2 regions of the Micromonospora sp. CPCC 205558 genome follow, and region 1 is predicted to be linked to the other one. Evidence: riboswitches for the same ligand, from Rfam matches in the RefSeq annotation. Region 1 holds a riboswitch; the other holds the start of a gene.

Region 1 (3,389 bases):
GCATCCTCGACGGGCTGACCGGTCATGGGGTGCGGCGGCGGTACCCGGACGAGGCCGCGCGCCGGGAACGACTCGGCAAGTTCTACTACCGGCCGCCGGGCGGAGAGTCCTGGACGGACGTGGCGCTGCGGTTGCGCACGCTCCTCGGCGACCTGCGCCGAGACCACGAGGGCCAGCGTGTTCTGCTCTTCGGCCACGACGCGCTGGTCTTTCTGCTGCGCTACCTGGTGGAGGGGCTGACCGAGACGGACCTGATGGCGCTGACCCGCCAGCACGTGATCGCCAACTGCTCCATCACCGACTGGTCCGCCGACGCGGAGCACCGGCTGACGCTTGATGGTTTCAACGAGGTCGGCCACCTGCACCGACAGGGCGCCCAGCCGACCAGGGAGGACGAGATCCATGCCGAGCCGGTCTGAGGTGAAGGTGATCACGCCCGGACTGCTGCGGGACTGGGCGCTGCCGGTGCCGGTCGGTGGGAAGGAGAGCCGGGGCACCGTGCTGGTGGTCGGCGGTTCCCGCTTCACGCCGGGCGCCGTGCTGCTCGCCGGGGTGGCCGCGTTGCGCGCCGGCGCCGGGGTGCTCCAGCTCGCCGCGGCCGAGTCCACCGCCGCCGCGCTGAGCATCCAGGTGCCGGAGGCGTTGGTGATCGGTCTGCCGGAGACCGCCGACGGCGCGGTGGCCGCCGACCGGGACGGCCAGCTCGGCGACCTGGTCGGGCAGGCCGACGCGGTGGCGATCGGGCCGGGTCTGAAGGCGATCGACGAGACCAACCGCCTGCTCAGCCTGGTCCTGGAGGCGGCCCGTCCGGACACGTCGCTGGTGCTCGACGCGTACGCCCTCGGTGCGCTCAGCCACGCACCGGACCTGCTGGTCGGCTCGGGTCGGCCGGTGGTGCTCACCCCCAACGTCACCGAGGCCGGGCACCTGCTCGGCCGGGACCCGGGCGACGACCTGGACGCCGAGGCGGCCGAGGTGGCCGCCCGGTACGAGGCCGTGGTCTCGCTGTACGGGCACGTGGCCGCCCCGGACGGGCGGGGTTGGCGGGAGGAGAGCGGCGACGCCGGGCTGGGCACCTCCGGCAGCGGGGACGTGCTCGCCGGATTGCTGGCGGGGTTGCTGTCCCGGGGTGCCGACCCGGCGCAGGCGGCCTGTTGGGGCTCGTTCGCGCACTCGGTGAGCGGCCAGCGGCTGGTCCCCCGCTATGGCCGGATCGGCTTTCTGGCCCGGGAGTTGCTCGACGAGATCCCCCGCACCCTGGCCATGGTCTGAGGCGGTTTCACCTGTTTCCGTAGTCGGTGTCGGGGTACCGGAACCACACCAGCCGAGACTTTTCAGGGAGGTCAGACCGGTGTCGACCGATGCCATCGTCCTGCTCAAAGAGGACCACAAGGAAATGCGCCGCCTGTTCAAGGCCTTCCAGGACGCCGAAAAGGGGCTGCTGATCGAGAACGTCACCCACCACGTCGAGGAGGAAGAGCAGGAGTGGTTCCCCAAGGTCCGCGACGCGCTGGGCCGCAAGCAGCTCCAGGAGATCGGCGAGAAGATGATCGCGCTGCGCGCCGACGCGCCGCGTACCCCCACCGCGCCGCGCCGCGCCCCGCCCCGCCCCGCCCCGCCCCGCCCCGCCCCGCCCCGCCCCGCCCCGCCCCACCCCGCGATCTTGCACTTTCCGCTGCTAGTTAGCGATATTTGGTGACGTTTTGTCGCGACAGAAAGTGCAAGATCGCGAGAGGAGGGGGCACCTACCGAGCACCGTGGGATGGTCGCCTCCCGGAGGGCGGCCCGAACGACCGGGCCCGGCCCGGTAGGATCGGCCCGGGCCGTTACTGGCGCGTGGGGATGGAAAACCATCGGGGAGCGGCCTCGTCACGTGGACGTTTGCCGAGCGCCTGGGCCTTCCCGCACGTCTGTTGGAGGTCGCATGTCCCGCAACGCCGAGTCCACCGCATTCCGGAGCGCCCTTGAGGTGATCCGGGCTGTCGAGCCGCGGGTCGCCGACGCCATCGGCGCCGAGCTGACCGACCAGCGAGAGTCACTCAAGCTGATCGCCAGCGAGAACTACGCCTCCCCGGCGACCCTGCTGGCGATGGGCAACTGGTTCAGCGACAAGTACGCCGAGGGCACCGTCGGTCGCCGCTTCTACGCCGGCTGCCAGAACGTCGACACCGTCGAGGCGCTCGCAGCCGAGCACGCCCGGGAGCTGTTCGGCGCCGCGCACGCGTACGTGCAGCCGCACTCGGGGATCGACGCCAACCTGGTCGCCTTCTGGGCGGTGCTGGCCGACCGGGTGGAGTCCCCCGCCCTGAAGAAGGCCCAGGTCCGCCAGGTCAACGACCTCACCGAGGCCGACTGGTTCGCGCTGCGCCGCGAGCTGGGCAACCAGCGGATGCTCGGCATGTCGCTGGACGCCGGTGGCCACCTCACCCACGGCTTCCGGCCGAACATCTCCGGCAAGATGTTCGACCAGCGCAGCTACGGCACCGACCCGGCGACCGGCCTGATCGACTACGACCGGGTGGCCGAGGCTGCCCGCGAGTTCAAGCCGTTGATCCTGGTGGGCGGCTACTCGGCGTACCCCCGGAAGGTGAACTTCCGGATCCTGCGCGAGATCGCCGACTCGGTCGGCGCGACCTTCATGGTCGACATGGCGCACTTCGCCGGTCTGGTGGCCGGCAAGGTCTTCACCGGTGACTTCGACCCGGTGCCGCACGCGCACATCGTCACGACCACCACGCACAAGTCGTTGCGCGGCCCGCGCGGCGGCATGGTGCTCTGCCAGCCGGAGCTGGCCGACCAGGTGGACCGGGGCTGCCCGATGGTGCTCGGTGGTCCACTGCCGCACGTGATGGCCGCCAAGGCGGTCGCGCTCGCGGAGGCACGCCGGCCCGACTTCGCCGACTACGCCCAGCGGATCGTCGACAACGCGCAGGCGCTCGCCGAGGGGCTGCTGCACCGGGGCGCGAAGCTGGTCACCGGTGGCACCGACAACCACCTGGTGCTGATCGACGTGTCCGGTTACGGGCTCACCGGTCGGCAGGCCGAGCAGGCCCTGCTCGACTCGGGCATCGTCACCAACCGCAACTCGGTCCCGCAGGACCCGAACGGCGCCTGGTACACGTCCGGCATCCGGATCGGCACCCCGGCGCTGACCACCCGGGGCCTCGGCACCGCCGAGATGGACCAGACCGCCGAGCTGATCCACACCGTGCTGACCCAGACCACCGCGGGCGCCAACGCCGACGGCACCCCGTCGAAGGCGAAGTACACCCTGGACCCGGGCCTGGCCGACAAGGTCGCCCGGCAGGCCACCGACCTGCTGGCCACGCACCCGCTCTACCCCTCGGTCGACCTGGGCTGACCCGACCGACTCGCGTCGATCATGGAGT
Region 2 (3,389 bases), on a different contig from region 1:
GGCCCGAGGGCCGGTGCTGCTGGTCGGCGACGCCGCCCACGCCACCTCGCCGAACATGGCCCAGGGCGCCGCGATGGCCCTGGAGGACGCCGTCGTGCTCGCGTCATCGTTGGTCACCGCCGATTCCGTCGCCGAGGCGTTGCGTGGCTACGAGGCGCGGCGCCGCCCGCGTACCGGATGGGTGCTCGCCCAGACCCACCGCCGGGACAAGGCCACCGGGCTCCCGCCCGCACTACGCGACACGGTCATGCGCCACCTCGGCGAGCAGATGTTCCGTTCGAACTACGGGCCCCTGTTCGCCCAGCCCTGACCGACCGACGTGACCGGCACGGCCAGGGCCAGGGCGGTGCCATCACCGCTCAGGGCAGCTGGCCGGGCCGGTCGACGATGGCGATGCGGAGTAGGGCCGCGGCGGAGTACAGGGACTCCTTGCCGTTGCGCACCACCGAATCACGGCGGCCGAGGAAGACGTGGGTGTCCCGGTCGAAGAGGAAGTCGTCGTTGCCACCGATCACGCCGGGCATCCGAATCGCCACCCCGTGCCGGCCGGCGGCGTCCACCACGTCGCCCGAGATGACGACCGCTCCGGGTTCCCGTGCCAGCAGTTCGAACAGCGCCGCGAGCGCCCGGGGTGGCACGTAGCCGCGCAGCATCGACCGCGCGGTGGTGTACGCCATGCTCTCGTCCCCGTAGACGGCCTCCTCATCGGCTGCTTCGGGAAGATGCAGGTCGACCGGGTGTTCGCGAAGGTAACGGAGCAGCTCGTCCGGATCGGTGGGCAGGTCGCCGTGGTACGCGGGCGGTTGGAATGCGTCGAGTTCCTTCCAGGGATCGCCGGCATCGCGCATGCGAAGCTCCCTCAGCTCGCCCCACCCGTTCGGATCGCTCTCCGGTCGATAGCGCCCCTGCGTGTACGCGACTCCCCCGGCCGACTGCCACAGTTGGGCCCGGACGGTGTTGTAGGGGCCGCTGTCCGGTAGCTCCCGCGTCGTCGACAGGAATTCCGTGAAGACGTACTGGTCGGGCCGGGCGGTGAGCTCGGGCTGCTGCCGGGCTGCGTCGGCCGCCAGATGGAAGATCTCCGACGCGCTGGCCGTGGGCGGCGGCTGATCACCCAGCCTCATCGTCTGGACCGCCAGCGCACCGGCGGTCAGCGTGACTGCCAACCCGAACGCCCCGGCGAGGCGCCAACCGCGCAGGAACCGGGTACGACGTCCGGCCGGACGGGCCGCCGAAGCCGTCTCGGCCCGCTCGGCGACGTGTGCGGTCAGATCCCTGAGCAGTTGCTCCTCGAAACCCTGCGGCGATCGTTCGATCTCGTTCATCGTCATCTCCGACTCATCAGGCGAGGGTGGTGACCGGGCGGGCGAGCACAGCGCGGACCACACGGCGGGCACGATGCAGGCGGACCCGGGCGGCGACCGGCGACAGGCCGAGCACGGTCGCCGCCTCCGCGACGGTGAGGCCGTCCACGGCGACGAGTTCGACGAGCGTCCGGGTGCCCTCGGGTAGCTCGCTCAGCGCCCGATGGGTGCGGCGGGCCGCCGACTCGGCGTCGATCCGCTCCTCGATGCGGGCGATGTCATCGGGGCCCAGGTCTCGTCGCCCGGCCAGTCGGCCGGTCACCCGCAGCCGTCGGGCCGCCCGACGCCGCTCGTCGCCGATGACGTTGCGGGCCACCCCGTACAGCCAACCGATCTGACTGCCCCGGTCCGGTCGGTAGCCGGCCGCCGACTCGATCACCGCCAGGAACACATCGGCGGTGAGGTCGGCGGCGAGGTGCGGATCGTCGACCCGCCGCGCCACGAACCGGCCCACCGCCTCCAGGTGCCGCCGGTAGAAGACCTCGAAGGCCACCGGGTCGGCTCCGATGCCGGAGATGTCGTCATCGGCTCGGCTCGGCTCACTCACGGGCCGTCCCCCTCGTCGCCTTCACATCTCTTCTTCGTACGGCGCAGCGCGGGTGTTACCGAACCATCCGACACGTCTGCCCCGCCCTGACGACGACGCTTCGGGCCAGTTGGGCAACCGCCCTGGTGATGCGGCATTATCGAAGCACCGGCGACTGGCGGCACGGGGATGGTGTAACCATCGGGGAGCCTCTCGCGGGCGTCGACCGCCTGGGCGCCTGCGTCGAGGACCCATCATGACCACGACCAGCCCATCCGTCGAGCAGCACACCCCGTCGGGCACGGCCCGACTCCTGCCGGGCGCACCCGTCGCCGAAGCCGTCCTGGCCGAAACCCGCGACGCAGCCACCCGCCTGCGCGACCGCGGCATCACACCGAGCCTCGCCACCATCCTGGTCGGCGACGACGACGCCAGCGCCGGTTACATCGCCATCAAGCAGCGCCAGGCCGCCGCGCTCGGGTTCGCCTCCCCGCACGTGCACCTGCCGGCCACCGCCACCCAGGATGACCTGCACCAGGCCATTGCCCGATTCAACAGCGACCCGGCCGTGCACGGGCTGCTCGTGCAGTACCCCGTGCCGGGGCATCTGGACTACGACGCGGCGCTGCAGACCATCGACCCGGACAAGGACGTCGACGGCATGCACCCGCTCAACATGGGGCGCCTCGCCGTCGGCCTGCCCGGCCCGCTGCCGTGCACCCCCGCCGGCATCGAAGCCCTCCTGGCGTACTACGAGATCCCCGTCGCCGGTCGTGAGGTCGTCATCCTCGGCCGGGGCGCCACCCTCGGCCGTCCCCTGGCGATGCTGCTCGCCCAGAAGCGCCCCACCGCCAACGCCGCCGTCACCGTCGTACACACCGGTGTGCCCGACTGGGCCCGCTACACCCGCCGAGCCGACATCCTCGTCGCCGCCGCCGGCGTACCCGGGATCGTGCAGCCCGAGCACGTCAAGCCCGGCGCGGTCGTCATCGGCGCCGGCGTCCGCTACGACGGGCGGCGCCTCCTGCCCGATGTCGACGAAGCGTGCGCCGAGGTCGCCGGCGCGATCACGCCCCGGGTCGGCGGGGTCGGCCCGACCACCGTCGCGATGCTGTTCCGCAACGCCGTCCGCGCCGCCGAACGCGCGAACCAGTAGCCCGGTCGCCGAGATCACGTGGTGCTGAGTAGCCCGGTCGTCCACAGCTAATCAGCATCACGTGACTCACCGGACCCAGCCGAGGAAGCGGCGGTGCAGCAGCCCGGCGGGCACCCAGGTCAGATCCTCGGCCGCCCAGACCAGGTAGGACCCCATGTAGAGGGCCAACGACACAGGCGCGCCCTCGAACTCGGCATGCAACTCCGTGCGCCGGGTCCGGCAGGGCCAGGGCGCGGCGCAACCGCCGCAGGTCCAGACCGGAAGGACCGGGCCGTGGGTGGTCACCGCAGGCCATCCAGGAAGCGCCGGGTGGCGACCCGGGCGTGCCAGCGAGTGGCCCACT

What was found. A riboswitch is a leader RNA that binds a small molecule or an ion and turns the genes downstream of it on or off. The one in region 1 is predicted to bind ZMP and ZTP.
Region 2: it holds a riboswitch for ZMP and ZTP, as region 1 does, so the genes downstream of both, V6U86_RS31885 (bifunctional 5,10-methylenetetrahydrofolate dehydrogenase/5,10-methenyltetrahydrofolate cyclohydrolase) here and V6U86_RS17780 (glycine hydroxymethyltransferase) in region 1, are expected to answer to the same signal.

The regions. Positions count from the first base shown of each region.
Region 1 covers NZ_JBAKHR010000014.1:21,429-24,817, forward strand. The annotation lists gene V6U86_RS17765 (histidine phosphatase family protein) at 1-419, shown strand, start outside; gene V6U86_RS17770 (NAD(P)H-hydrate dehydratase) at 403-1,272, shown strand; gene V6U86_RS17775 (hypothetical protein) at 1,352-1,699, shown strand; ZMP/ZTP riboswitch at 1,816-1,905, shown strand; gene V6U86_RS17780 (glycine hydroxymethyltransferase) at 1,925-3,361, shown strand.
Region 2 covers NZ_JBAKHR010000048.1:19,047-22,435, reverse strand. The annotation lists gene V6U86_RS31900 (FAD-dependent monooxygenase) at 1-310, shown strand, start outside; gene V6U86_RS31895 (CU044_5270 family protein) at 360-1,331, opposite strand; gene V6U86_RS31890 (RNA polymerase sigma factor) at 1,342-1,911, opposite strand; ZMP/ZTP riboswitch at 2,052-2,133, shown strand; gene V6U86_RS31885 (bifunctional 5,10-methylenetetrahydrofolate dehydrogenase/5,10-methenyltetrahydrofolate cyclohydrolase) at 2,147-3,046, shown strand; gene V6U86_RS31880 (hypothetical protein) at 3,113-3,331, opposite strand; gene V6U86_RS31875 (hypothetical protein) at 3,328-3,389, opposite strand, start outside.